Streptomyces clavuligerus: one gene and its partner. The protein of the gene in region 1 interacts with the protein of each later gene in a pairwise test. Links are inferred from orthologs where the notes say so. Each region holds a gene or a part of one and is shown in the gene's direction. Other genes may lie near its edges. The genes, in order: leuS and ligA.

Region 1 (14,625 bases):
CAGCTCCGCCGCGCGGACCGTGGTGAAGGGGTGCGAGCGCGGCAGCACATTCAGGATCTTCAGTACGGAGTCGCGGAGGTCGCCCGCCTTCTCGTACTCGTCGGCCTGGCGCAGGAACGCGTCGACGTTCATCTCATGGAGGTGGTTGCCCCCGGCTATCTTCATCAGCCCCCGCATCGAGGCCTGGAGATCCTGGCCCACCAGCAGCCCCGCCCGGTCCGCGGACAGCTCCGACTTGCGGAACCACTCCCGCAGCGCGGTGACGATCGCCATGATCGCCACATTGCCCAGCGGAATCCAGGCGACCTTCAGCGCCAGATTGGTCAGGAACAGCAGGATCGTGCGGTAGACGGAGTGACCCGAGAGGGCGTGGCCCACCTCGTGCCCCACGACCGCCCGCATCTCCTCCTCGTCCAGCAGCTCCACCAGACCGGTGGTGACCACGATGATCGGTTCGTCGAGGCCGATGCACATGGCGTTGGGGCGGGGGTCCTGCGTGACATACATCGCGGGGACCTTCTCCAGGTCCAGGATGTAGCAGGCCTCCCTCAGCATGGAGTTGAGGTGCGCGAACTGCTCATCGCCCACCCGCACCGAGTCGGAGAGGAAGAGCAGCCGCAGGCTGCGCTCGGGCAGCAGCCCGCTCATGGCCTTGAAGACGGTGTCGAAGCCGGTGAGTTTGCGCAGGGCGACCAGCGCGGAGCGGTCCGCGGGGTGCTCGTACGCCCGTGAGGAGATGCCCGGGAAGCGCTTGCGCTGCCTGCTCGGCACGTTGATCTGGCTGCTTTCGGACATTCATGCCCCCTGTAAACCGGTTGATACGTCGTGCGTGGGTGCTGTCGATCCGTATCCGATCCGGAGTCGCCCCCTGACGGATCTCAGCGTAGGTGGTGGAATCGCCGGGCGCGGAGCCTGTGGATAACCTGGAAAGGGAGGTGTCCCCACCCCTGGCCCGGCGGTGCGGCACCGCTGGAACGGCGCCTTGATCCTCACAACGCCTGAGTCGGCGTGAGCGTGCCCGAGGGTGCCGCATACGATGTGGGCGAAGTCTCTCCGCTTCTGTTCCTCCGATTCGATAAGGGCCCGCCGAAGATGAGCCTCACCAGCACCTCAGCCAACCTGGTCACTCTCGCCGAGGGCGACAAGGCGCTCAACCACCCCAGCCTTGAGCCGCTGGTCACCGGCGGTGGAGCGCTGATCGCGCTGCTCCTGCTGCTGTGGATCACCGTGAGCTTCAACCGCGACCGCTGAACGGGGCGGCCGGGGCGCACCGCGCGACTGTGTCAGTAGGCTCTGCACGCATGGGAGAGCAGGAAGTGCCGAGGGGTTCCGGCGGCGGCCGGCGGCGGCTCGGGGTGATGGGCGGGACGTTCGACCCGGTCCACCACGGCCACCTGGTGGCCGCGAGCGAGGTGGCCGCCCTGTTCCATCTGGACGAGGTGGTGTTCGTTCCCACCGGGCAGCCGTGGCAGAAGACCCACAAGGCCGTGTCGCCCGCCGAGGACCGCTATCTGATGACGGTCATCGCCACGGCCTCCAATCCGCAGTTCTCGGTCAGCCGGATCGACATCGACCGTCCGGGGCCGACGTACACCATCGACACACTGCGGGATCTGCACGCCCTCAACGAGGACGCGGATCTGTTCTTCATCACCGGGGCGGACGCGCTCTCGCAGATCCTCGGCTGGCGTGACGCGACCGAGCTGTTCTCCCTGGCCCACTTCATCGGGGTGACCCGGCCGGGTCACGACCTGACGGACGACGGGCTGCCCGAGGGCAAGGTGTCGCTGGTGGAGGTCCCGGCGCTGGCGATCTCGTCCACCGATTGCCGCGCCCGGGTCGCCAAGGACGATCCCGTCTGGTATTTGGTGCCCGACGGTGTGGTGCGCTACATCGACAAGCGCCAGTTGTACCGCGGCACATGAGCCGTGGAGAGGGGCATCGGTGAACGACCAGCAGAACCCGTACGACCCGTATTACCCGCAGCCGCGGCTCATCGGCTACGACGAGTACGGGCAGCCGGTCTACGAGCAGCCCCCGCAGTACGACCCGTACGCGTACCAGAGCTATGAGCAGGGCGGGTCGTTCCCCCCGCAGCCGCAGCCGCAGCCGGCCGTGCCGTACGAGCAGCCGTATCCGCATCCGCCGTCGCCGTTCCCGCAGTACCCCGAGGGCACCGGCGGAGCACCGGCCCCGGCTCCCGCCCCGCAGGTGTTCACCGTGCCGGACCAGCGCGGGCCCTCGGCGGACGGCGGCGAGTACCGCACCGGGCAGTTCTCGTTCATCGAGGAGCAGGACGAGACGTCGGAAGACGTCATCGACTGGCTGAAGTTCACCGAGAGCCGCTCCGAGCGGCGGGAGGAGGCCCGGCGCCGCGGGCGCAACCGGGTCATCGCCCTCGTGGCCGTCGTCGTCCTGCTGCTCGCGGGCGGCGCCGGTTATCTCTGGTACTCGGGCGGTCTGCCCGGCGGTTCCGAGGACAGCCCCGCGGGTACGGCCGCAGCCGGGCCGCAGAAGCGGGACCTCATCGTGGTGCATCTGCACAACACCAAGAAGAAGGGCACGTCGACAGCGCTCCTCGTGGCCAATTCCACGACCCGTCAGGGTGCCACCGTGCTGCTGCCCAACGCCCTGTCCGTCACCCGCGACGACGGCACCGGCACCACTCTCGGTGCCTCCGTCGACGAGGACGGGTCCGACGGCACCCGTGAGGCCGTCGGCGCCCTGCTCGGCGCCGAGATCACCGGAACCTGGCGGCTCGACACCCCCTTCCTGGAGAACCTGGTCGAACTGGTCGGCGGTGTCGACCTCACCACCGACACGGCCGTCCCGGCTCCCAAGGGCGGTGACCCCCTCGTCCGCAAGGGTGAGAACCAGACACTCAACGGGAGAGCCGCCGTCGCCTACGCCACTCACCGGGGCACCGGCGAGGCAGAGACCGCTCAGCTCCAGCGGTTCGGCCAGATCATGCAGGCGGTCCTGCGCAAGCTCCCGAGCGATGCGAAATCGGCCACGGTCACCGTCGAGACCCTGGGCCAGATCCTCGACCCCTCCCTCACCGAGAGCGCCCTGGGCGCGTCCCTCGCCACGCTCTCCGAGTACGCCAAGGGCGGCGACTACCGCACCGAGCTGCTTCCCGTTCAGCAGGACGGCGGCCTCACCGCCGACGCGGTGGACGCGGTCGTCAAGGACGTCCTCGGCGGCTCGGTCGCCACGCCGGACAAGGACGCGGCCCTCCGGGTGGAGATCCGCAACGCCACCGGACAGCCGTCGGTCTCCGAGCGCGCCCGGGTTCTGCTGGTCAACGGCGGATATTCGGTCACCGACAGCAAAACGGCCGATCCCGCGGCCACCTCCGAGGTCAGCTACGGCGAAGAGGCCCGCAGGGCGGACGCCGTGGAGGTCGCCAAGACCCTGGGACTCCCGGAAAGCGCCGTACGGCAGACGGACCGGGCAGCGGGCAGCGCGGTCGCCGTGGTGCTCGGCCAGGACTTCCCCACCGGCTGACGAAGCGCGGCCCCCGGCTCGGACCGGGGGCCGCCGCCGGGCTCCCGGCCGGGTCCCGAGCCGGTGTGCGGGCGCGGTCCACACCCTGTCCCACCCCCGCTGAACAGGGAGAACGGCATGTCGATCAGTGGGGGTGAGGAATCCTGGAGAGGACTGTCGGCGGTACATGAGACCCTGGAGGGGACTATCGGACCGCTGACGAAAGCCTGCTTGTGACCGCTACGGACCGCTCCATCGAGCTTGTCAACCTCGCCGCCCAGGCGGCTGCCGACCGGCTCGCGCACGACATCATCGCGTACGACGTGAGTGATGTGCTGTCGATCACCGACGCCTTCCTGCTCGCATCCGCGCCCAACGACCGCCAGGTCAAGTCCATCGTCGACGAGATCGAGGAGCGGCTGAGCAAGGAGCTGGGCGCCAAGCCGGTGCGCCGGGAAGGCGACCGCGACGCCCGCTGGATCCTGCTCGACTACGTCGACATCGTGGTCCACGTCCAGCACAGTGAGGAGCGGGTCTTCTACGCCCTGGAGCGGCTGTGGAAGGACTGCCCCGAGCTGCCGCTGCCCGAGGACGCCCAGAAGACCCGCGGCAAGGCCCAGGAACACGCCGAGCTCACCGGCAGCACCGGCACCGGCTCCCCGGACGGTGAGTTGAGCTGAACGAGGACGCGTACAAGCGCACCGGCCGCCGCATCGTCCTGTGGCGGCACGGGCAGACCGCATGGAATCTGGACCGCCGTTTCCAGGGCACCACGGACATCCCGCTGACCGAGAGCGGCGTGGCCCAGGCGCGCCGGGCCGCGCGGCTGCTCGCCTCCCTCAAGCCGGACGCGATCATCGCCTCCGACCTCAAGCGGGCCTCGGCCACCGCCGTCGAACTGTCCGAGCTGACCGGTCTGCCCGTGGTCTACGACGAGGCTCTGCGCGAGACGTACGCGGGGGTCTGGCAGGGGCTGACCCACGAGGAGATCAAGCAGCGGTACGAGGAGCAGTACACCGCGTGGAAGCGGGGTGAGCCCGTGCGGCGCGGCGGCGGTGAGCTGGAGACCGAGGTCGCCGACCGGGCCGCCCCGGTGGTGCTGCGCCACATCGAGCGCCTCCCGGAGGACGGCACCCTGGTGGTGGCGAGCCATGGCGGCACGATCCGCACCACGATCGGGCGGCTCCTCGGTCTGGAACCGCGGCACTGGGAGAGCCTCGGCGGGCTCTCCAACTGCTGCTGGTCGGTCCTGGGCGAGGGCGCGCGGGGCTGGCGTCTCCTGGAGCACAACGCCGGCACCCTCCCGGAGCCGGTCCTCGGCGACGACGACTGACCCGGTCGGGCACCGCACAGACCAGGGCGGACCCCCGTCCGGACGCAGCACAGGCCCTCGTCCGGGTGCCGGGGGCGGCCGTGCGGTGACGGTCCGCGGGGCCGCCGGGCACCACCCCGGCGGCCCGGTCCGGGCGCCCCGACCGCCGGATTTCACTTTTCGGCAGGTCACAGGCTAAAGTTCTTCTTGTTCGCAGCGCAGAGCGCGAAGAACGCAAGGGGCTATAGCTCAGTTGGTAGAGCGCTTGCATGGCATGCAAGAGGTCAGGAGTTCAATTCTCCTTAGCTCCACAGAACGCATCACGCCGATCCCGTCCTCGCAAGAGGGCGGGATTTCGCGTTTGAGGAGGGAATGTCGTGTCAACGCCGCTGACCTCGGACCCTTGCCGTGGCAGAATCGGACGGCCGGACTGGACCATCCGGCCAGGACGGGGGGAGGGCGTGATGACCGTCCTCCTGAGCTGCCCGTCCTGCGGCTCGGTGAATGTCGCCCAGGTCCTCGGCGACAACGGCGGGGTTACTTACGTGTGCACGTCATGCGGTCACAGCTGGAGCTGAGTGATGGGGGCACACAGGCGTAAGTGCGACTGGTGCGGCAGCGGCACGCCCATCGTCCGGGACATGGAACCTCTCAACCCCGAGTACCAGTACTGGTGCGAGGAGTGCGCGCGGGCGCTGATCATAAAAGGCGACCCGATCGAGACCTATCGGGAACTGGAGGGCGAGCCGATCTACGGCCGCCTCCTGGACGAGCACTGCACGCTCAAACGCTTCTACTCCTTCGCCACCGCGTGAACACTCGCCCGCTCGCTAACGGGCATCCCATGGCAAACCGACCCGAACGGGTATGCCTGCTCACCCCTCTCCCGGGGGCGGGGGAGCGGATTTGGTGAAGCGCGGGGGGCAGGGTTAATGTTGTCCACGTCGCCGCAACGGGGAGGAAAAACCGGGGCGGAGGACATCTCGCAAGGGGCTATAGCTCAGTTGGTAGAGCGCTTGCATGGCATGCAAGAGGTCAGGAGTTCAATTCTCCTTAGCTCCACAGGAAACAGGCGGCGGCTCACCCGATCGGGTGAGCCGCCGCTTCTGTCTGCTCCCGGCCCGTCCGCGCCCCGTCGCCCCGTCCGCCCCCCGGGCCGTCCCGGCGCCCGTTCCTGAGCGCTGGAACCGCCCCTGCGGTACCCTGGCGCCATGCGTGCCGTACGCCTTCTGCTTAGCGAGCCGCGCTGATCAGTCCCGACGAACGGACGACGGTCCGGTCGGAATCAGCGCGGCGTCCCCTCCTGTGCGAGGGGTCCTTTTGTTTGTGGGCCCTGCCGCTGTGAACCGCTGGCAGAGACGATCGATGGAGCCTTAAGGATCATGAGCGAGACGAATTCCGCTGCCTCCGCTGCCGAGGTGGCCGCGCCCCACCGCTACACGGCCGCGCTGGCCGCCGAGATCGAGGCACGCTGGCAGGACTTCTGGGAGGCCGACGGCACCTACGAGGCCCCGAACCCGAGCGGCGATCTCGCCGGGGACCCGGCCGTGGCGGCCCGTCCCAAGAAGTTCGTGATGGACATGTTCCCCTATCCCTCCGGCGCCGGTCTGCACGTCGGTCACCCCCTGGGGTACATCGCCACCGATGTCTACGCCCGCCACCAGCGCATGACCGGCCACAACGTGCTCCACACGCTGGGCTTCGACGCCTTCGGCCTGCCCGCGGAGCAGCACGCCGTCGCCACCGGGGTACACCCCCGGGTGTCCACCGAGGACGCCATGGCGAACATGAAGCGCCAGCTCCGCCGCTTGGGCCTGGGCCACGACCAGCGCCGCTCGATCGCCACGATCGACCCCGAGTACTACCGCTGGACGCAGTGGATCTTCCTCCAGATCTTCAACTCCTGGTACGACACCGAGGCCGGCCGCGCGCGCCCCGTCGCCGAGCTGGTGGAGCAGTTCGAGAGCAGCGAACGGGCCCTCCCGGACGGACGCGCCTGGAGCGAACTGAGCGCCGTCGAGCGCGCCGACGTGCTGGGCGGGTACCGGCTGGCGTACGCCGCCGACGCCCCCGTCAACTGGTGCCCCGGCCTGGGCACGGTGCTGGCCAATGAGGAGGTCACCGCCGACGGCCGGTCCGAGCGCGGCAACTTCCCGGTCTTCAAGGCCAACCTGCGCCAGTGGAACATGCGCATCACCGCCTACGCCGACCGCCTGCTGGCGGACCTGGACGCCCTGGACTGGCCCGAGGCCATCAAGCTCCAGCAGCGCAACTGGATCGGCCGCTCCGAGGGCGCGCGGGTCGAGTTCCGGGTCGACGGCCACGACGACGCCCGGATCACCGTCTTCACCACCCGTCCCGACACCGTGTTCGGCGCGACCTACATGGTCCTGGCCCCCGAGCACGACCTGATCGACTCCGTGCTGCCCGCCGAATGGCCCCAGGGCGTCAAGGAGGCATGGACCTCGGGCGCGGGCACCCCCGCCGAGGCCGTCTCCGCGTACCGCAAGCAGGCCCAGACCAAGAGCGACGTCGAGCGGCAGACCGAGCACAAGAACAAGACCGGTGTCTTCACCGGCGCGTACGCCGTCAACCCGGTCACCGGCACTCGAATCCCGGTCTTCGTCGCCGACTACGTCCTCATGGGCTACGGCACCGGCGCGATCATGGCCGTCCCCGGCCAGGACGAGCGCGACTGGGAGTTCGCCGAGGCGTTCGGGCTGCCGATCGTCCGCACCGTGCAGCCGCCCCAGGGCTGGGAGGGCGAGGCGTACACCGGCCAGGGCCCGGCCATCAACTCCTCCAACGACGAGATCTCCCTGGACGGCCTGGGCGTCGACGAGGCCAAGTCCCGCATCATCCGGTGGATGACCGAGCGCGGCATCGGCGAGGGCACGATCAACTACCGGCTGCGTGACTGGCTGTTCAGCCGCCAGCGGTACTGGGGCGAGCCCTTCCCGGTCGTCTACGACGAGGACGGCATCGCGCACGCCCTGCCGGAGTCGATGCTTCCGCTGGAGCTGCCCGACATCGACGACTACTCGCCGCGCACCTTCGACCCCGACGACGCCGACAGCCGCCCCGAGCCGCCGCTCTCCCGCAACGAGGAGTGGGTCGAGGTCACCCTCGACCTGGGCGACGGTCCCCGCACCTACCGGCGGGAGACCAACACCATGCCCAACTGGGCCGGGTCCTGCTGGTACGAGCTGCGCTACCTGGACCCGCACAACAGCGAGAAGCTGGTCGACCCGGGCATCGAGCAGTACTGGATGGGCCCCCGCGAGGGCATGCCGCACGGCGGTGTCGACCTGTACGTGGGCGGCGCGGAGCACGCCGTACTGCATCTGCTGTACGCGCGGTTCTGGTCCAAGGTGCTGTTCGACCTGGGGCACATCTCCTCCCCGGAGCCGTTCCACAAGCTGTTCAACCAGGGCATGATCCAGGCGTATGTCTACCGGGACAGCCGAGGCTTCGCGGTGCCCGCCGCCGAGGTCGAGGAGCGCGAGGACGGCACGTTCGTCTACGCCGGTGAGCCGGTCAAGCGCGAGCTGGGCAAGATGGGCAAGTCCCTGAAGAACGCCGTCACGCCCGACGAGATCGCCGCCGAGTACGGTGCGGACACCCTGCGTCTGTACGAGATGGCCATGGGCCCCCTGGACGTCTCGCGGCCCTGGGACACCCGTGCCGTGGTCGGCCAGTACCGACTGCTCCAGCGGCTGTGGCGCAACGTCGTCGACGAGTCGACCGGCGCGGTCACGGTCGTCGACGGCGAGCCCGACGAGGCCACGCTGCGCGCCCTGCACAAGGCGATCGACGGCGTCGGACAGGACCTGGCGGCCCTGCGCTTCAATACCGCCATCGCCAAGCTCACCGAGCTGAACAACCACCTGACCAAGACTGGCGGCCCGCTCCCCCGGGCCGTGGCCGAGCCGCTGGTGCTGCTCATCGCCCCGCTGGCTCCGCACATCGCCGAGGAGCTGTGGCGCCGCCTGGGCCACCAGGACTCCGTGGTCCACCGGTCCTTCCCGGTCGCCGACCCTGCCTATGTTGTGGACGAGTCCGTGACCTGCGTGGTTCAGGTCAAGGGCAAGATCAAGGCGCGGATCGAGGTGGCCCCGTCGATCTCCGACGAGGAGCTGGAGGCGCTGGCGCTGGCCGACCCGGCGGTGGTCGCGGCCCTCGGTGGCGCCGGGATCCGCAAGGTGATCGTGCGGGCGCCGAAGCTGGTGAACATCGTCCCGGCCTAGCCGGACACCGGGTGCGGGCGCCGCCGTCCGCACCCGGAGAGCACGGAGGAGTATTCCTCAAAGGCAGGTTGGGGGTTCTCGATGGAACCCTCGGCCCGCCCACTCCGTTTACGGTGGAGAAGAACACCGGGAAGACCGGCGGGACGGACACCCCGCCGGACGGAGCGGGCCGGACCGGAGCAGCCGACGCCGAAGGGGCGCCCATGGAAGTCGTGATCACGCTGGTCGTGCTGCTGCTCTTCGCCCTCCTGGCCCTGGGCGCCTACGCCACCTCCAAGGCCGTCAAGGCCGCCAAGCGGGGCGTGGAACGGACGGTCACCCAGGCGCAGCGGGCGCGGCGCACCGTCGAGGACACCGCCCTGCGGGCCAAGAGCTATGGTCAGGGCGGCCCGGCCGCCGAGCTGGCCCAGCTCCGGCTGAAGCTGCGGACGTCGATGCGCGCCACCCAGGACGCCCTGCACGCGGGGGCGGAGCAGGACGCCTCGCTCTCCGAGTCCATCGCCCTCTTCGAGCGGCTGAGCACGCACGGCCACGAGCTGGACGAGGAGCTGAAGCGGCTGGAGCGGGAGCCCGACCGGGCGGCTGTCTCCTCGCGGCTGCCCGAGCTGAAGGAGCGCACCGAGCGGATCGTGCACTCGGCGGAGTCCCTGCGCTGGGCGGCCCGTGACCGGGCACAGAAGTTCGCGGACGACGAGCTGGACCTGCTCAGCGCGGAGATCGACATGGAGGCGGGCGCGCTGCGGCACTGGTCCGCCGCGGAGACCGGTGCCGACCCCGCGGAGGGTCCGCCCGGCCGGTCGGCCGGTACGGCGGACGGCGGCCCGGCCGCGGCGGGAACGGGTGGCACGGCGGGCCAGGACCGGCCGGAGCCCGGTGCGGCGGACGGTACGGGGGAGCCGCGTGCCATCACCGCGTCCGACCCGCAGCAGCGGATGACCTACTCCTGGGAGAAGGCCACCCGGAAGACCACCCGCCCGGAGACCACGAACTGACTCCCGCACGGTGTGCGGGCAGATGACGACGGTTGCTCCCGGGCAGGTCAGAGCCGCCCTCCGGGTGTTTCCCGGCCAGGGAAGACCACAGGTCGGGAGCGGGCTGCCGTCCGGAGCCCGGGACCGGTAACCTCCCGCTCATGTCCCGCCATGTCGCGATCGTCACCGATTCCACGGCCTATCTGCCGCCGCCGGCGATGGAGCGCCACGGCATCGAGGCGGTGCCCCTGACCGTCGTCCTCGGTGACCGGGCGCTGGAGGACGGCACGGAGACGGCCTCCCGTGCCCTGGCCCTGGCCCTGCAGAAGCGGCGGCCGGTCACGACCTCCCGGCCCAGCCCCGAGACCTTCGCCGCCGTCTACCGGGCCCGGGCGGAGGCGGGGGCGACGGGCATCGTCTCGCTGCATCTGTCGGCGGAGATCTCCGGGACCTACGATGCCGCCGTGCTGGCCGCCCGGGAGGCTCCCGTGCCGGTACGGGTGGTGGACACCGGGATGGTCGCCATGGCCCTCGGCTTCTGCGCCCTGGCGGCGGCGGAGACCGCGGACGCGGGCGGAACCCTGGACGAGGCGGTCGCGGCGGCCGAGAAACGCGCCGCGAACACCTCCGCCTACTTCTATGTCGACACTCTGGAGCATCTGCGGCGCGGCGGCAGGATCGGTGCCGCGCGGGCCCTGCTCGGATCGGCGCTCGCGGTCAAGCCCCTGCTGCAACTGGACGGCGGCCGGATCGAGTTGTTGGAGAAGGTCCGCACCGCGTCCCGGGCCATCGCCCGGCTGGAGGAGATCGCCGCCGAGCGGGCGGGTACGAGCGCGGTGGACATCGCCGTGCACCATCTCGCCTCGGCCGAGCGGGCCGACGCCCTCGCCGACCGGCTGCGACAGCGGGTCCCCGGGCTGATCGAGCTGCACGTCAGCGAGGTGGGCGCGGTGATCGGCGCGCACACGGGGCCCGGTCTGCTCGGGGCTGTGATCTCCCCGCGCTGAGACGGCCGCTCGCCGGTCCGGGACTCCGATCGCCCGTGCCGGGCACCCTGATGCGCCCCGCGGCGTCCCTGTGTCGCGTCCCCGTCCTGCCCCTGGTGCGCCGAACGCGGGCGGGCGGGTGCTCCACGGCCCGGAAACACCACCCGTACGAGTGGCCGGGTTATCCACAACGGGACGGTTGTCCACCGGAATCGACGCGGCTCAGCGGGTTCGGACGGATGTGCCTACCGTCCTGTCCATGGCTCTACGAACACGTACCGCAACGAGTGGGCCGGGCCGCGCCCCGGTGTCCGACAGCCGTTCCCGCGTCCGGCGGGGCGCGGGTCCGGGTCCCGGGAGAAGCCGTGCCCCGGCCCGTCCGGCGCTACGCGTACGGGGAGGGCACCGGCCCGCCGTGGCGGTCGCGAGGCCGGTACGGCGGCCCCGGGAGACCGACGCCGCCGTGCGGGACGCGGCGGCGGTCTCCCGGGCCCGGGCCGGACGCCTGACCGCCTGGACCGGCCCCTTACCGGGCGGGGGAGGGGCCCGGGAGCCGGACGGCCGGGAAGCGGCCCCGGGCGGGGTGCGGCGGCGGCCGGGGCCCGCGCCGGGGGAGCGGCTGCCGTTGTGGTTCCGGCTCCGCTGCGGGCTCGCGCCCCGGACCCTCGCCGCGCTCTCCGTCGTCCTGGTGGCCGCTGTCGTTCTCGCCGCCCACCACTTCCTGACCGGCCGCCCCGAGGAGGTGCGCGCCCCGGAGACCGTCCGGCAGGGTGCGTCCGTCCCGGCCCCGCGGCCCCTGCCTCCTCCGCTGCCCCCGGCGGAACGGGCGGGAGCCCGGGTCGTCATCGATGTCAGCGGCAAGGTCAGAAGGCCGGGGGTGCTGCGGCTGCCCACCGGGTCCCGGGTCGCCGACGCGCTCGCCGCGGCCGGAGGCGTCGTCCGCGGGACGGATGTGACGGGGCTCAACCGGGCGCGCGTCCTCACCGACGGTGAGCATGTCGTGGTGGGCGCCCCGCCTCCGCCACCCCAGCCACCGGGTCACGGCCCGGTGGTGGGCGGCGTGGGCGGCGCGCAGCCGACGGCCCCGCTGAGCCTCGCCACGGCCACCGTGGAGCAACTCGACGCGCTGCCGGGTGTCGGCCCGGTGCTCGCCCGCCACATCGTCGACCACCGCACCCGGCACGGAGGCTTCCGCTCGGTCGACCAGCTCCGTGAGGTGCGGGGGATCGGTGACCGCCGCTTCGCGGACCTCCGCCCGCTGGTCCGCCCATGACGTCCGTGACCACCGGGGGGAGCCGTGCGGAGCACCGGGTGCCGGAGTCGGCCCCGGACGGGGCGGACCGGCGCCGGGAGGGGCTGGCCGATCTGCGGCTGGTGCCACCGGCGCTGGCCGCCTGGGCCGGGTCGGCGCTGGCCCTGGACGCCCCGGGCCGGTGGACGGCCGCCGTGGTCCTGCTCTGCACCGGGGTGGCCCCGGCCGTCGTGGCGTTCGTCGCCGTCCGGGCCGCCCGGTCCCGGTCCCGGCGGTGGGGGAGGACGCGGCACGGCGGTGTCGCGGTGGCCGGGGCGCTGCTGTGCTTCGCGGCGGGCGCGGCCACCGGTGGGCTGCACGGTGCCGATCTGCGGCGGGGACCGGTGCCCGGGCTCGCCGAGCGCTACGCCACCGCCACGGTGGAGCTGACCCTCACCTCCGACGCCCGGCGGACGGTACCCCGGGTGCGCGGGGACCGCATGGCCCCGACGGCCCTGCTGTTCGATGCCGAAGCGACCCGGGTGACCACCGGGGACGGCACGGCCACCCGGACCCGGACGCCGGTACGGGTCGTGGTGCGGCCCGGCACCCGTGCCGCGCCGGACCGGTGGGAGGGGCTGCTGCCCTCGACGCGGCTCCGGCTGACGGGCCGCCTCGCCCCGCCCCTGCACGGCGCCGACCGGTACGCCGCCGACCTGCGGGTCCAGGGCGGCGCCCCGGAGGTCGTCGGAGGCCCGACCGCGGTGCAGCGCGGGGCGGGAGAGCTGCGGGCGGGACTGCGCGAGGCGTCGGACGGGCTCGCCCCGGACGCCCGCGCCCTGCTCCCCGGGCTGGTCGTCGGGGACACCTCACGGATCACCCCGGAGCTGCGGGAGGTCTTCCAGGCCACGGACCTCACCCATCTCCTGGCCGTCTCCGGGAGCAATCTCACGGTGGTCCTGATGCTGCTGATCGGGCCGCCGGGCAGGGCCGTGCGGGCCGAGCGGGGCGGTCTCGCGCCCCGGCTGGGTCTCTCCCTGCGCGGGACGGCCCTGACCGGCGGAGCCCTGACGCTGGCGTTCGTCGTCGTGTGCCGACCGGAGCCGAGTGTGCTGCGGGCCGCGGCCTGCGGGGCGATCGCCCTGCTCGCGATCGGCACCGGCCGCCGCAGATCGCTCCTTCCCGCGCTGGCAGCCGCTGTGCTGCTGCTGGTGCTCCTCCTGCCCGGCCTCGCCCGGAGCCCCGGATTCCTGCTCTCCGTTCTCGCCACCGGCGCGCTGCTCACCGTCGCTCCCCGCTGGAGCGGGGCGCTGCGGCGGCGGGGGGTGCCGCCGAGACTCGCGGAGGCCCTGGCGGCGGCCGGGGCGGCGCAGGTGGTGTGCGCGCCGGTGGTGGTCGCCCTCGCGGGCCGGGTCAGCCTGGTGGCGATCCCGTGCAATCTGGCCGCCGAGGTGGCGGTGGCTCCTGCCACCGTCCTCGGGTTCGCGGCGCTCGTGGCGGCTCCGCTGGCGATGCCGGTGGCGGAGTTGCTGGCCGGCGCGGCGGGGTGGCCCACCGGGTGGGTCGCCTCGGTGGCCCGGTTCGGGGCCTCGCTGCCGGGAGCCTGGTTCGACTGGCCCGACGGCCTCGACGGCGGGCTGCTCCTGGCCGGTGCGCTCGTGCCGCTGCTGTTCCTCCTGCGGGCCCTGGGCCGCCGTCCCTGGGCGGCCGCCGTCTGCGCGCTGCTGCTCCTGCTCGTGGTGGTCCGCCCGGCGCCGCTGACCCGGGTGCTCACGGGATGGCCGCCGCCGGGCTGGGCCGTCGCGGTGTGCGATGTCGGGCAGGGAGACGCCACGGTGCTGGCGGCGGGGGACGGGACGGGGCGCGGGGTGCTCGTGGACGCGGGCCCCGAGCCCGGGCCGGTCGACCGCTGTCTGCGGGAGCTGGGCGTCACCCGGGTGCCCCTCGTCGTGCTGACCCACTTTCACGCGGACCATGTCCGCGGGCTCCCCGGGGTGTTCCGGGGCCGCGAGGTGGGTGCCGTGCAGACGACGACGCTGGACGAGCCGCCCGAGCAGAGTGCCTTCGTCCGCCGGACGGCGGGAGCGGCGGGAGTGCCCCTGCTCAGGGCGGTGCCCGGCGAGCGCCGCAGATTGGGGCGGCTCGACTGGCAGGTCCTCTGGCCCCCGGCCGGACCCCCGTGGGCGGCCACGACGGCGGACGGGTACGCCGAGGAGCCCGGGTCCGGGGCCAACGACGCCAGTGTGACCCTCCTGGTGCGTGTCGCGGGCGGCCCCACACTGCTGCTGCCCGGAGATCTCGAACCACCGGCCCAGCGCGGTCTGCTGCTGGCGCATCCGGCGCTGCCCCCGGTGGACGTGCTGAAGGTGGCGCACCACGGCTCCGCCCATCA
Region 2 (14,216 bases), 3.1 Mb from region 1 along the record:
GCGGGCTCGGGAGGCGTCCCTCCGCGGGCGGATTCCTTCCGCCGCTGTGCGGTGCTTCTCCGCACGCGGGAGGTGCCCTCGGCCGGGTGGGCGGCGGTCCTGCGGCGGTGCTTCCTGGTCAGGTGGTGCGGTGGGCGTTCTGTTCGCGCCGCGACGGCTCGCGCGCTCCCTGTGTGCCGGGGGCTCGGGAGGCGTCCCGGCGGGCCTGGGAGGTGTTCCTTCCGTTGTGCCCCTCCGTGGGTGGATTGCTTCCGCCGCCGTGCGGTGTTTCCCCGTACGCGGGAGGTGTGCCCTCGGCCGGGTGGACGGCGGTCCAGCGACGGTGCTCCCCGGCCAGGTGGTGCGGTGGGTGTCCTGTCCGCGCTGCGACGGCTCGCGCGCTCCCTGTGTGCCGGGGGCTCGGGAGGTGTCCCGGCGGGCCTGGGAGGTGTTCCTTCCGTTGTGCCCCTCCGTGGGTGGATTCCTTCCGCCGCCGTGCGGTGCTTCCCCGCACGCGGGAGGTGTGCCCCCGGCCGGGTGGACGGCGGTCCAGCGACGGTGCTCCCCGGCCAGGTGGTGCTGTGGGCGTCCCGTCCGCGCCGCGACCGCTCGCAGGCTGCCCGTGTGCCTGGCGGCATGGGGGAGGTGCCCCGGCCGCACGCGGATTCCTGCCTCCGTACCGGCCCCGCAGGCCGCACCGCCTCCCGGCGGACGGCGTTCCTCCGGCGGTGCTCCCCGGCCGGACGCGGCGTGCCGCCACCGCCGTGGCGTCCGGGCCGGTGGCCGGGCGGGCCGACGGCGCGACCGGGGGTACGGGGGCCGCTTCGGACCGCCTCCCCGGGCCGGGCCGTCGGCGGCGGGCGGCCCGGGCGGGCGTCGTGGACGGCGCCTTCCGGCCCGGCCGAGGAGGTGCCGCGGCCGGGGTGCGGGCGGGTGCGCACCGGCGTACACCCCTGCGCCTCGTCCGTGCTCCAGGGGCGCCTCGTAGAATCGTGGCCACCATGGCTTACCTCGACCACGCCGCGACCACTCCGATGCTGCCGGAGGCCGTCGCGGCGATGACCGCGCAGCTCACCGTCACCGGCAATGCCTCGGCACTGCACGCAGCCGGGCGCCGGGCCCGCCGGACCGTCGAGGAGGCCCGCGAGACCCTGGCCGACGCCCTCGGCGCCCGCCCCAGCGAGGTGGTCTTCACCTCCGGCGGCACCGAGGCCGACAACCTCGCCGTCAAGGGCCTCTACTGGCAGCGCCGCGACGCCGACCCCGCCAGGACCCGCGTCCTCGCCAGCCCCGTCGAGCACCACGCCGTCCTCGACGCCGTCGACTGGCTCGGCGGGCACGAGGGCGCGACCGTCGAGTATCTGCCGGTGGACCGCTACGGCCGGGTGCGCCCGGAGGCGCTGCGGGAGGCCATCGAGCGCGACCCCGACGATGTGGCGCTGGCCACCGCGATGTGGGCCAACAACGAGATCGGCACCGTCACACCGGTCGGCGAGCTGGCCGCCGTGGCCGCCGAGTTCGGGGTGCCGCTGCACTCCGACGCCGTCCAGGCGTTCGGACAGGTCGAGGTCGGCTTCGCCGGGTCCGGGCTCGCGGCCATGACGGTCTCCAGCCACAAGATCGGCGGCCCGTACGGCATCGGCGCGCTGCTGCTCGGCCGCGAGTACACCCCCGTCCCCGTGCTGCACGGCGGCGGACAGGAGCGCCATGTCCGCTCCGGCACCCTCGACGTCCCCGCGATCGCCGGTTTCGCGGTGGCCGCGCGGCTCGCCGCCGAGCGCCGCGCCGACTTCGCCCGGGAGGTCGGGGCGCTCCGCGACGAACTGGTCGCGGCCGTCCGCGCGGCGGTCCCGGACGCGATCCTCGGCGGCGACCCCGTGGACCGGCTCCCGGCCAACGCCCACTTCACCTTCCCCGGCTGCGAGGGCGACTCGCTGCTCCTCCTCCTCGACGCCCAGGGCATCGAGTGCTCCACCGGCTCCGCCTGCACGGCGGGGATCGCGCAGCCCAGCCATGTGCTGCTCGCCACCGGGACCGATCCCGACCTGGCCCGGGGCACCCTCCGCTTCAGCCTGGGGCACACCTCCACGCGCGAGGACGTGGCCGCCCTCGCCGCCGCGATCGGCCCCGCCGTGGAACGGGCGCGCACCGCAGGACTGAGCTGACCCGCCCGCCCGGCCCGCGCGGCGCCCGCCCTCAGCCCCGGTGCGCCGTACGGGCCGCGGGCAGTGCCGCCCGCACCAGCCGCAGATAGCGGTCCCAGTCCCAGTGCGGCCCGGGGTCCGTGTGGTCGGTCCCCGGCACCTCCACATGCCCGATGATGTGCTCGCGGTCCGCCGGCAGCCCGTAGCGGACGCAGATCCCCGCCGTGAGCCGCGCCGAGCCCTCGTACATCGCCGCCGTGAAGTCCTCGGGCCGGTCCACGAACCCCTCGTGCTCTATCCCGACACTGCGTTCGTTGAACGGGCGGTTGCCCGCGTGGAAGGCCACGTCCAGCTCGCGGATCATCTGGGCGACATGGCCGTCCTTGCGGACGACATAGTGGGTCGCCGCCCCGTGCCCCGGGTTCTTGAAGACCCTCAGGGCCGTCGGATAGCTGCCCTGGACCACATGGATGATCACCCGGTCGATGCGGTAGTCGTCGGGGCGGTCGGCCAGCCGCCAGTTGGCCCGGGACGCCGGGGTCCACTCGGCGCCCTTGTGGTCCAGCGTGCCCTCCTCGCGGGGCTTCGTCACCCCCGGTATCTGCCACCACAGCCGCCGCAGCTCGTCCTGGGCGAGCACCGCGCCCGTGCCCACCGCCGCCGCGGCGCCGCCCAGCAGCAGCCCGCGCCGGCTGACCCGGGGCGCGGGCCGTCCCGCGCTCCGCCCGCCCGCACCGCCACGGCGTCCGCCGCCGTGCCCGCCGTCACCGCTCGTGCCGCCACGGGCCGTATCGCTGTCCATGCGCTGTACAACGCGGACACGCGCTGCCGCGGTTCCCGGCCCCGTACCCTGGTAGGGCTATGACTCAGACACCCCCGCGCCCTCTCCGTGTGCTCGCCGCCATGTCCGGCGGTGTGGACTCCGCCGTCGCCGCCGCCCGTGCCGCGGAGGCCGGCCATGATGTGACCGGTGTGCACCTGGCGCTCTCCGCGAACCCGCAGTCGTTCCGCACCGGCGCGCGCGGCTGCTGCACCATCGAGGACTCGCGCGACGCCCGCCGCGCCGCCGATGTCATCGGTATCCCCTTCTACGTCTGGGATCTCGCCGAACGCTTCCGTGAGGACGTCGTCGAGGACTTCGTCGCGGAGTACGAGGCGGGCCGCACCCCCAACCCCTGTCTGCGCTGCAACGAGAAGATCAAGTTCGCCGCGCTGCTGGACAAGGCCCTCGCGCTCGGGTTCGACGCCGTCTGCACCGGCCACTACGCGACCGTGGTGACCCTCCCGGACGGCGGCCGGGAGCTGCACCGCGCCAGCGACATGGCGAAGGACCAGTCGTATGTCCTCGGGGTGCTGGACGAGCGCCAGCTCGCCCACGCGATGTTCCCCCTCGGGGACACCCTCACCACCAAGGACGAGATCCGCGCGGAGGCCGAGCGGCGCGGTCTGGCCGTCGCGAAGAAGCCGGACAGCCATGACATCTGCTTCATCGCGGACGGCGACACCCAGGGCTTCCTCGCCTCCCGCCTGGGCCGCGCCGAGGGCGACATCGTGGACGAGTCCGGTACCCGGCTGGGCACCCACGAGGGCGCCTACGGCTTCACCATCGGCCAGCGCAAGGGGCTGCGCATCGGCCACCCCGCCGCCGACGGCAAGCCGCGCTATGTCCTGGACATCTCCCCGGTGGACAACCGGGTGACGGTGGGCCCCGCCGAGGCGCTGGACGTGGTCGGGCTGACCGCGATCAGGCCCCGCTGGTGCGGGACCGCCCCGGCCGGAGCGGGCGCGTACACCGCGCAGCTCCGTGCCCACGGCGGTGAGACGCCGGTCACGGCCGAGCCGGTCGGCGACGGGCTGAGGGTGGAGTTCGCGGAGCCCGTGCGCGGGGTCGCGCCCGGGCAGGCGATCGTGCTCTACGACGGCACCCGGGTGGTCGGCTCCGCGACGATCGCCTCGACCCGGCGGCGCACGGCGGCCCCGGCGGAACCGTCCGCCTCGGCGGTCTGAACGGCCCGTGACGACGGGCGGGGCCGACGGGCGGGGCCGACGGGCGGGCCCGCTCCCCGTCGCCCCGGCCCGTCCGGTCGGGCCCCGGCCCCTACGCCGCGAAGAAGTCCCCCACCAGCGGCGCCAGCACATGGGGGGCGACCTCGTGGGTCTGCCCCGTCAGCGTCCGATGGCGGCCCCGGGGCAGCGCCAGGGCCACCAGCCGGGCCGCCTCCCGGGTCGCGGTCGGGCTGGCGCCCCCGTCGACGACCATCACCCGGATGCCGACCCGGCGCAGCAGCGCGGTGGGCACCGACCCGTTGCCCGTCACCCGGTGGTCGTAGGGCAGGGTGTGCGCCACGGACTCCAGGACCTCCCAGTGGGCCGAGCCCCGCACCCGGGCCACGGTCTGCTCCGGCATCCCCGCCCCGTTCAGGAAGACCGCGAGCGCGTCGCCGCGCCGCCCCGACGCCAGCAGTCCGAGGATGCGCCGCACCTGCTCCGGGGGGCGCTGCCCCGCCCGTACCGAGGGCAGGAACGGGGGCTCGTACAGCGAGAGCTGGGCGATCGGCACCCCGGCCGCCGCCGCCCGCAGCGCGAGCGCGCCGCCCGACGAGGTGCCGTGGACGCAGACCGCTTCGCCCGCCTCCTCGATCACCGCCGCCAGGTCCTCGATCTCCCGTTCCACGGTGTGGCCGGAGCGGTCGCCGCTGGCGGCCCGGCCCCGCCGGTCGTAGGTGAGCACCCGGAAGCGGTCCGAGAGCAGCCCGGCGAGCGGCGCGTCCGTCGCCGCCGTGCTCAGCGGGCCGCCCACCAGGACCACCGGGGGGCCGTCCCCCCACTGTTCGTACGCGATCAGCGTGCCGTCCGTCGACCGTGCCTTGGCGAGCGTGCGGCTCATGTTCTCCATGGAAGTGCTGACCGGACCCCGGCACGGAACTCATCGTCCCCGGTCAAGATTTTTTCTGGAACTTCCGTTGAAGAGATGACAGTTCACACCTGAATCGCGCGCCGCGTACGGTGGCTCCGTGAACATCTGTGTCTTTCTCTCCGCGGCCGATCTGGACGAGCGTTATACCCGCCCCGCCCGGGAATTCGCCGAACTCCTCGGAAAGGGCGGCCATACGCTCGTCTGGGGAGGCTCCGAAAGCGGTCTGATGAAAGTGGTGGCCGACGGGGTGCGGCGGTCCGGCGGCCGGCTGGTCGGGGTCTCCGTCGACTTTCTCGCCCAGGTCGCGCGGGCGGACGCCGACGAGATGGTGGTCACCCGGGATCTCGCGGAGCGCAAGGCCGAGCTGCTGGCCCGGGCGGACGCCGTGGTGATCATGGTCGGGGGCGCCGGGACGCTGGACGAGGCCACCGAGATCCTGGAGCTGAAGAAGCACGGCAAGCACACCAAGCCGGTGGTCCTGCTGAACACCGAGGGCTTCTACGACGGTCTGAAGCAGCAGTTCCGCCGGATGGAGGCCGAGGGATTCCTCCCCGTCCCCCTCGCCGACCTGGTCTTCTTCGCCGAGGACGGGGCCGGGGCCCTGGAGTATCTCCTCGGCCCGGCCGGTTCCCGGTAGGGCGATCCCGGGGTGCGACCATGGTCCGCATGGCAACTCATGTGATCACCGGGGCGGGCTCGGGCATCGGCGCGGCCGTCGCCCGGCGGCTCCACGCCCGGGGCGACGACCTCGTCCTGCTGGCGCGGAACGCGGCCCGCGCCAAGGAACTGGCGGGCCGCTTCCCGGGCGCCCGCACCCTCGTGGCCGATCTGGCCGAACCCGAGCGGATCTCCTGGGCCTTCTCCCACCAGGAGCTGCCCGACCGGGTCGACTCGCTGCTGCACAGCGCGGGCATCGTCGACCTCGGCCCGGTGGGCGAGCTGCGGCCCCGGACCTGGCTCCAGCAGCTCGGCACCAATCTGGTGGCCCCCGCCGAGCTGACCCGGCTGCTGCTGCCGCAGCTCCGGGTCGCGCGCGGCCAGGTGATCTTCATCAACTCGGGGGCGGGGCTCGACGCCCGCGCCGAGTGGGGCGCGTACGCCGCGTCCAAGCACGGACTGAAGGCGCTCGCGGACGCGCTCCGCGCCGAGGAGCGCGCCCAGGGCGTGCGGGTGACCACGGTGTACCCGGGGCGCACCGCCGGTCCCATGCAGGCGAAGGTGCACTCCCAGGAGGGCCGGGAGTACGACCCGTCCCGCTGGATCGACCCGGAGTCCGTGGCGACGGCGGTCGTCACCGCGATGGACCTGCCGCGGGACGCGGTGATCGAGAACGTGACGGTCCGCCCGGGGCCCGACGCGGGCTGAGCCCCCGGGCACCCGGACGCGGGCCCGGTGACCCGGCCCCGGTCCTCGGCGCGGGCACCCCGGGCGCGGGCCGGCGGGCCCGCCGTGTGTCCGCCCGGCCGCGCGGCCCGGACGCCCGGCTGCCCGGCCACCCGGAGGCCGGGCCGTCCGGTGCGCCGGGGGCACGTACCCTTCCCGGGTGAGCGACGAGAAGAGAGCGTTTGACTGGGGCCCCGCGACCGGTGTCGGGTCCATGCCCGGCGGCGACGCGCGGGAGGCCGCGAAGACCGTCACCGGGTCCTTCGAGGACTTCCCCCATCTGCCCGAGCTGCCCGCGCGCGGCCCCGGGGCCGACATGATCGGGCGGACCATCGGACTGCTGGTCGAGATGTACGCCCATGTCGAGCCCAGCGGCTGGCGGATCAGCGACCGGCCGGGCCGCGACACCCGGCGGGCCCGCTCCTGGCTCGGTGAGGACCTCGACGCCCTGGAGGAGTTCACCCAGGGGTACGCGGGCCCGCTCAAGGTCCAGGCCGTGGGGCCGTGGACGCTCGCCGCCGCGCTGGAGCTGCGCGGGGGCGAGGCGGCCCTCTCCGACCTCGGGGCCTGCCGCGACCTGGCCGCCTCGCTCGCGGAGGGGCTGCGCGCCCATCTGGCCGAGGTGCGCCGCCGGGTGCCCGGCGCCCGGATCGCGCTCCAGCTCGACGAGCCCTCGCTCACCGCCGTGCTGCGCGGGCAGATCCGTTCCGCCAGCGGCTACCGCACCCACCGGGCCGTCGACCGGCAGCTCGTCGAGGCCACCCTCCGCGAGGTGATCGGCGCGGAGACGGCCGTCGTGCACTCCTGCGCCCCGGACGTCCCCTTCGCCCTGCTCCGCCGGGCCGGGGCGGCGGCGATCTCCTTCGATCACACCCTCCTCACCGAGCGTGACGACGACGCCATCGGGGAGGCCGTGGAGGCCGGGACGAAGCTCTTCGCCGGGGTGGTGCCGTCCACGGACACGGCATTGTCCGACCCGGCAGGTAGCGTCATGGGGGTACGGACGCTGTGGCGCAGGCTGGGGCTGAATCCGGGGACTCTGGCGGAGTCCGTGACAGTTACCCCGACCTGCGGTCTGGCGGGCGCCTCACCGGCGTACGCCCGGGCCGCGCTCGCCCACTGCGCCCGTGCCGCGAGATCGCTCGCAGACAACCCTGAGTGAGGGGTGCCCGGAAGCGGGCCGGGAAACGGGAGGACGAGAACGGTGGCTGGCGAAGAGCTGACGGAGCCGACGGAGCCGAGGGAACGGACGGAGCCGCAGGCGCCGTCCGACGAGGGGACCGGGGCGGCGGGGGAGCGGGCGCGGGGCGCGGAGCTGCCCGCGCAGGACACCCCCGGGCTGCCCGCGCGGGCACGGGAGCGCCACGCGGAGCTGGCCGAGCAGATCGAGGAGCACCGCTTCCGCTACTACGTCAAGGACCAGCCGGTCATCAGCGACAGCGAGTTCGACCGGCTGCTGCGCTCGCTGGAGGAGCTGGAGGAGCGCCACCCCGCGCTGTGCACGCCCGACTCGCCGACCCAGAAGGTCGCCGGGCAGTACGAGACGGACCTGGCGAAGGTCGAGCACCGCGAGCGGATGCTCTCGCTGGACAACGCCTTCGACGAGGAGGAGCTGACCGCCTGGGCCGAGCGGGTCGAGCGCGAGGTCGGCAGCCCGGACTTCCACTTCCTGTGCGAGCTGAAGGTCGACGGCCTCGCCGTCAACCTGACCTATGAGAAGGGGCGGCTCACCCGCGCGGCGACCCGGGGCGACGGCCGGATCGGCGAGGACATCACACCGAACATCCGCACCATCGCCGATGTGCCCGACCGGCTGCGCGGGGACCGGATTCCGGAGCTGGTGGAGATCCGGGGCGAGGTCTACTTCCCGATGGACCAGTTCCAGCAGTTGAACGAGAGACGGATCGCGGCCGGGGAGCAGCCCTACGCCAATCCGCGCAACTCCGCCTCGGGCTCGCTGCGGCAGAAGGACCCCAAGGTCACCGCGACGCTCCCGCTGCACATGGTGGTCCACGGCATCGGCGCCCGGGAGGGCTTCGACATCGACTGTCTCTCCCACGCCTACGACCTGCTGCGCGAGTGGGGGCTGCCCACCGCCCGGCACAACAGGGTCGTGGACTCCCTGGAGGGTGTGCGGGAGTTCATCGCCCACTACGGCGAGAACCGTCACTCGATGGAGCACGAGATCGACGGCGTGGTCGTCAAGCTGGACGAGATCCCGCTCCAGGGGCGGCTCGGCTCCACCGCGCGGGCCCCGCGCTGGGCCATCGCCTGGAAGTACCCGCCCGAGGAGGTCAACACCCGGCTGGTGGACATCCTGGTCGGCGTCGGCCGCACCGGCCGGGTCACGCCGTACGCCCAGGTGGAGCCGGTGCAGGTGGCGGGGTCCGAGGTCGAGTTCGCCACCCTGCACAACCAGGACGTGGTGAAGGCGAAGGGCGTCCTCATCGGGGACACGGTGGTGCTGCGCAAGGCCGGTGATGTCATCCCCGAGATCCTGGGCCCGGTGGTGGAGCTGCGGGACGGGACCGAGCGGGAGTTCGTGATGCCCGCCGAGTGCCCCGAGTGCGGCACGGAGCTGCGGCCGATGAAGGAGGGCGACGTCGATCTGCGCTGCCCCAACGCCCGGTCCTGCCCGGCACAGCTGAGGGAGCGCCTGTTCTATCTCGCGGGCCGCAGATCCCTGGACATCGAGCACTTCGGCTATGTCGCCGCCGCCGCCCTCACCCGGCCGCTGGAGCCCGCCGAGCCGCCGCTCAAGGACGAGGGCGACCTCTTCTCCCTCACCGTCGAACAACTGCTGCCCATCCGGGCGTATGTCCTGGACCCGGACAGCAAGCTGCCCAAGCGGGACCCGAAGACCGGCGAGGAGAAGATCGCCACCGTCTTCGCCAACCAGGAGGGCGAGCCCCGTAAGAACGCCCTCGCGATGCTGCGGAACATCGAGGCGGCGAAGACCCGTCCGCTGGCCCGTGTCCTGACAGGGCTGTCCATCCGCCATGTGGGCCCGGTGGCGGCCGAGGCGCTGGCCCGGGAGTTCCGTTCGGTCCAGCGGATCCAGGAGGCCACGGAGGAGGAGCTGGCGGCGACGGAGGGCGTCGGCGCCATCATCGCGGCCTCGCTCAAGCAGTGGTTCGCGGAGGAGTGGCACCAGGAGATCCTGCGCAAGTGGGAGGCCGCCGGGGTGCGGATGGCGGAGGAGGGGGCCGACGAGGAGCAGGGCCCCCGGCCGCTGGAAGGAGTCACCGTCGTGGTGACGGGAACGCTCCAGGACTACACAAGGGATGGCGCAAAAGAGGCCCTTCAGAGCCTTGGCGCGAAAGTGACCGGTTCTGTTTCCAAGAAAACCGCTTTTGTGGTTGTCGGTGACAACCCTGGTTCCAAGTTCGACAAAGCCATGCAGTTGAAGGTGCCGGTTCTCCGTGAGGACGGCTTTACCCTTCTGCTGGAACAAGGGCCTGATGCGGCACGTGAGGCTGCTGTGAAGGAAGAGCCGGAAGAGGAATGACCCGGGGGGCGTGCGCGGGGGGCGGACAGGGCCTGCCCCCGGAGCCGAAGGGCGCACGCACGACGGGAACAAGACGCCCCCAGAGGATGCGGAACGACCGGTACAGGTCACCCGTTCAGCGCATAGCAGATGGATAAGGGTGGTCGGGTCGCATTCGGGCAAGAGCTGTAGAGCGCTGCCCGTCGGAGCCCAACGCCGCCTACTGTTGAGATGTGCGCCTGTCGTGCACGGCTGCGTGGTGGGAATTCAGTCGTGGTGGCATGACGAAACGAACCATCGCCAGGCCTCGGCACCGCCGGCTGTGAGAGGGACGGGAATGGAACCGACCGAGAGCGCCGCCCCGGTCCCACGGCCGCGCGGATTCGCGGCCCTGGCGGGTCTCGCTGGCATGACACCCGGGCTGCCCGCCGCCGTCGTCGCCGGGGCCGTGCTCGTCCTCGTCACCGGGATCGCCGGGGCGGTGCGGGACGAGCGCGCCCTCTTCCCCGGCTCCACCGAGGGCTGGGGCTTCGCCATCCTCACCGGGATCGTCGTGGGACATCTGGTCGCGCTCGGCCGCGACCGCTGGTGGGGCGGGACGGGCTCCGGCGCCGCCCTCACCCTCGCCGTCCTCCTCCTCTACGGCTGGGTGCCCGCCGGACTGGTCTCGCTGGCCGTCGTCACCCTCGTCGGCACCGTCCGCAGACAGCGCCGCAGGCATGGCGTCCTGCACGGCTCCGCCGACCTCCTCGGCATCGGGGCCGCCGCGCTCGTCCTCGACGCGTTCGGCGTCCGGCCCACCGTCGAGACCCCCTGGGAACCACTCGACTGGGGCATCGGGGCCGCGCCCGAAGTACTGCTCGCCGCCGCGGCGTATCTCGGGGTGAGCCGGCTGCTCCTGTGGTATGCGCTCGCCCCGCAGGGCGGCGGCCTGCCCACCATCGCGCGTACGGCCCTGCTGCGGCAGGGCCTTGTCGCGGTCGCGCTCCTCGGCATCGCCCCGCTGATCTGCGTGGTCGCCGTCGCCCTGCCGCTGCTGCTGCCCCTGTTCGCGGTCCCGCTCATCGCCCTGGACTCCACCCTGTGGATCGCCCGGGCCCGCGCCGAGGAACAGCTCCGCGACCCCCTGACGGGGCTGCCCAACCGGCAGTGGCTGCTGGAGCGGACCTGGGCCGCGCTGGAGGAGGCCGAGAGCAACGGCACCCGCTCCGCGCTCGTCCTCATCGACCTCGACCGCTTCCGCTCCGTCAACGACACCCTCGGGCATCTCGCGGGCGACCGGCTGCTGTTGCAGATAGCCCACCGGCTGCGGCACGCCCTGCCGCGCGGCGCGGAGGCGGCGCGCCTCGGGGGCGACGAGTTCGCCGTCCTGCTGCCCGCCGCCGACTCCATCACCAGCGCCCAGCGGGTGGCCCGGCAGCTCGCCGGGGAGCTGTCCTCACCGCTCGACCTCGACGGGCTCACCCTCGTCCTGGAGGCCAGCGCCGGGGTCGCCGTCTTCCCGGAGCACGCCCTCGACGCGGAGGGGCTGCTGCGCCGCGCCGACGTGGCGATGTACCAGGCGAAGCGGGACCGCACCGGCGTGGAGGTCTACGAGTCCAAGCGGGACAGCAACACCCCCGACCGGCTCGGCCTCCTCGGCGATCTGCGCCGGGCGCTGGACGCCCACGAGGTGGAGCTGCACTACCAGCCGAAGGTCCGCTTCGACGGCCATGTGGCCGGGCTCGAAGCCCTGGTCCGCTGGGTCCACCCGGACCGGGGACGGGTGCCCCCGGACGAGTTCATCGCCATCGCCGAGTCCTCGGGGCTGATGCCCCACCTCACCGAGTACGTCCTCGACACGGCCCTGGCGCAGGTCGCGAAGTGGCGCGCCCAGGGGCTCAAGGTCCCCGTCGCCGTCAATGTCTCGCCGCGCGACGTCCACACCCCCGGCTTCGCCGGTTCCGTCGCCGCCCGGCTCGCCCGGCACGGGGTCCCGGCGGGCGCGCTCCAGCTGGAGATAACCGAACACGTCCTGCTGGAGGACCCGCAGCGGGCCGCCGACACCCTCGCCGGGCTCACCGACCACGGCGTGCGGATGTCCCTGGACGACTTCGGCACCGGCTACTCCTCCCTGGTGCATCTGCGGCGGCTCCCGGTGAGCGAGCTGAAGATCGACCGCTCCTTCGTGGCGCGCCTCGCCGTGGACACCGAGGACGCCGAGATCGTCCGCTGCACCGTCGACCTGGCCCACTCGCTGGGGCTGCTCGTGGTCGCGGAGGGCGTCGAGGACGACGAGACCTGGGAGCGCCTGCGGGACCTGGGCTGCGACGCGGTCCAGGGCTGGCTGGTGGCCGCCGCGATGCCGCCGCAGGAGGCCACGGCCTGGCTCCGGGCCCGGGGCGAGCGCGGCTGGCACCGCACCCGCCCGGCCGACCCCGCCCCGCCGCCGCCTCCGCACCCCCCGCCGCCCGCCGCCGCCGGGGCGGACACACCCTCCGGCCAGTCCTCCGGCCAAGTGGTGCCCTGACCGCGACCGGCAGGGCGGGCGGGAGCGGCCGGGCACGGACAAGAGCGGCCGGGAACGGGCAGACGGGCGCGTTCGGGCGGAGCGGCGGGAGCGGGTCGGGAAGGGGGCGCGGGAACGCGTCCGGGGGGAGCGGCGGGGAGGTCCCGGGAGGGCCGGGGCGAACCGTTTCGTGGTCCGGGGCACCTGCCCCATAGGATTGGCCCCAAACCACACACACTCACCCCTGAGGATCGCTGCATGCCTGGCATCACGCGCGAGGAGGTCGCCCACCTCGCCCGGCTGGCACGCCTGGAACTCTCCGGCGATGAACTCGACCACTTCGCCGGTCAGCTCGACGACATCATCGGCGCGGTCGCCCGCGTCGCCGAGGTCGCCGACCAAGACGTGCCCCCGACCTCCCACCCGCTGCCGCTGACCAATGTCATGCGCGCGGACGAGGTCCGTCCGTCGCTCACTCCCGAGCAGGCGCTCTCCGGAGCCCCCGCCCAGGAGCAGCAGCGTTTCAAGGTGCCGCAGATCCTCGGGGAGGACTGATCATCACCATGACGGACATCATCAAGCTCACCGCGGCCGAGATCGCCGCCCGGATCGCCGCGGGCGATCTGACCGCCGTCGAGGTCACCGAGGCGCACCTCGCACGCATCGAGGCCGTGGACGAGAAGGTCCACGCCTTCCTCCACGTCGACCGTGAGGGCGCGCTCGCGCAGGCCCGCGCCGTCGACGCCAAGCGCGCCGCTGGCGGGAAGCTGGGCCCCCTCGCGGGTGTCCCGCTCGCGCTGAAGGACATCTTCACCACCGAGGGCGTGCCCACCACCGTGGGCTCCAAGATCCTCGAAGGCTGGATTCCGCCGTACGACGCCACCCTGGTGCGCAAGCTGAAGGAAGCGGACGTCGTCATCCTCGGCAAGACCAACATGGACGAGTTCGCCATGGGGTCCTCCACCGAGAACAGCGCCTTCGGCCCGACCGGCAACCCCTGGGACCTGACCCGGATCCCCGGCGGCTCCGGCGGCGGCTCCAGCGCCGCGCTGGCCGCCTACGAGGCGCCGCTCGCGATCGGCACGGACACCGGCGGCTCGATCCGCCAGCCCGCCGCCGTCACCGGCACCGTCGGCGTCAAGCCCACCTACGGCGGGGTCTCCCGCTACGGCATGGTCGCCTTCTCGTCCTCCCTGGACCAGGGCGGCCCCTGTGCCCGTACGGTCCTGGACGCGGCCCTGCTGCACGAGGTCATCGCCGGTCACGACCCGCTGGACTCCACCTCCGTCGACGCCCCGGTCCCCCCGGTGGTCGAGGCCGCCCGCAACGGCAGCGTCGCGGGGATGCGCGTCGGTGTCGTCCAGCAGTTCCGCGGCGAGCACTACCAGGCCGGTGTGATGCAGCGCTTCGACGAGTCCGTCGCCCTGCTCCGGGAGCTGGGCGCCGAGATCGTCGAGCTGGACTGCCCCTCGTTCGACCTGGCCCTGTCGGCGTACTACCTGATCGCGCCCTCCGAGTGCTCCTCGAACCTGGCCCGCTTCGACGCCATGCGCTACGGCCTGCGGGTCGGCGACGACGGCAGCCGCTCCGCCGAGGAGGTCACCGCGCTCACCCGTGAGGCGGGCTTCGGCGACGAGGTCAAGCGCCGGGTCATCCTCGGCACGTACGCCCTCAGCTCCGGCTACTACGACGCCTACTACGGCAGCGCGCAGAAGGTCCGCACGCTGATCAAGCAGGACTTCGACGCGGCGTTCGAGCAGGTCGACGTGATCGTCTCCCCGACGACCCCGACCACCGCCTTCCCGATCGGCGAGCGCG

The links.
Region 2: the proteins of leuS (region 1) and ligA interact in binary tests that used the Escherichia coli proteins (3 or more experiments, as listed by UniProt). The link is inferred for Streptomyces clavuligerus from one-to-one orthologs.

The regions. Positions count from the first base shown.
Region 1 is NZ_CP027858.1:4,685,051-4,699,675, forward strand. The notes cover bases 5,875-9,245. They hold leuS (leucine--tRNA ligase), read left to right. Parts: upstream 5,875-6,180; coding sequence 6,181-9,045; downstream 9,046-9,245. Also shown: CRV15_RS19675 (M48 family metallopeptidase), read right to left, coding at 1-795; CRV15_RS35980 (hypothetical protein), read left to right, coding at 1,093-1,251; nadD (nicotinate-nucleotide adenylyltransferase), read left to right, coding at 1,302-1,925; CRV15_RS19685 (LCP family protein), read left to right, coding at 1,945-3,507; rsfS (ribosome silencing factor), read left to right, coding at 3,720-4,166; CRV15_RS19695 (histidine phosphatase family protein), read left to right, coding at 4,163-4,819; CRV15_RS19705 (hypothetical protein), read left to right, coding at 5,380-5,613; CRV15_RS19725 (hypothetical protein), read left to right, coding at 9,249-10,037; CRV15_RS19730 (DegV family protein), read left to right, coding at 10,178-11,023; CRV15_RS36325 (ComEA family DNA-binding protein), read left to right, coding at 11,262-12,275.
Region 2 is NZ_CP027858.1:1,624,277-1,638,492, reverse strand. What follows is about bases 7,373-10,334. They hold ligA (NAD-dependent DNA ligase LigA), read left to right. Parts: upstream 7,373-7,738; coding sequence 7,739-9,931; downstream 9,932-10,334. Other genes in these bases: CRV15_RS06465 (putative bifunctional diguanylate cyclase/phosphodiesterase), read left to right, coding at 10,248-10,334; CRV15_RS06475 (methionine synthase), read left to right, coding at 7,373-7,585. In the rest of the region: CRV15_RS06505 (cysteine desulfurase family protein), read left to right, coding at 981-2,144; CRV15_RS06500 (N-acetylmuramoyl-L-alanine amidase), read right to left, coding at 2,176-2,925; tRNA 2-thiouridine(34) synthase MnmA, read left to right, coding at 2,985-4,130; CRV15_RS06490 (alpha/beta fold hydrolase), read right to left, coding at 4,222-5,019; CRV15_RS06485 (LOG family protein), read left to right, coding at 5,138-5,677; CRV15_RS06480 (SDR family oxidoreductase), read left to right, coding at 5,698-6,405; more of CRV15_RS06475, read left to right, coding at 6,584-7,372; more of CRV15_RS06465, read left to right, coding at 10,335-12,419; Asp-tRNA(Asn)/Glu-tRNA(Gln) amidotransferase subunit GatC, read left to right, coding at 12,657-12,953; Asp-tRNA(Asn)/Glu-tRNA(Gln) amidotransferase subunit GatA, read left to right, coding at 12,962-14,216. UniProt on the Escherichia coli protein: DNA ligase that catalyzes the formation of phosphodiester linkages between 5'-phosphoryl and 3'-hydroxyl groups in double-stranded DNA using NAD as a coenzyme and as the energy source for the reaction.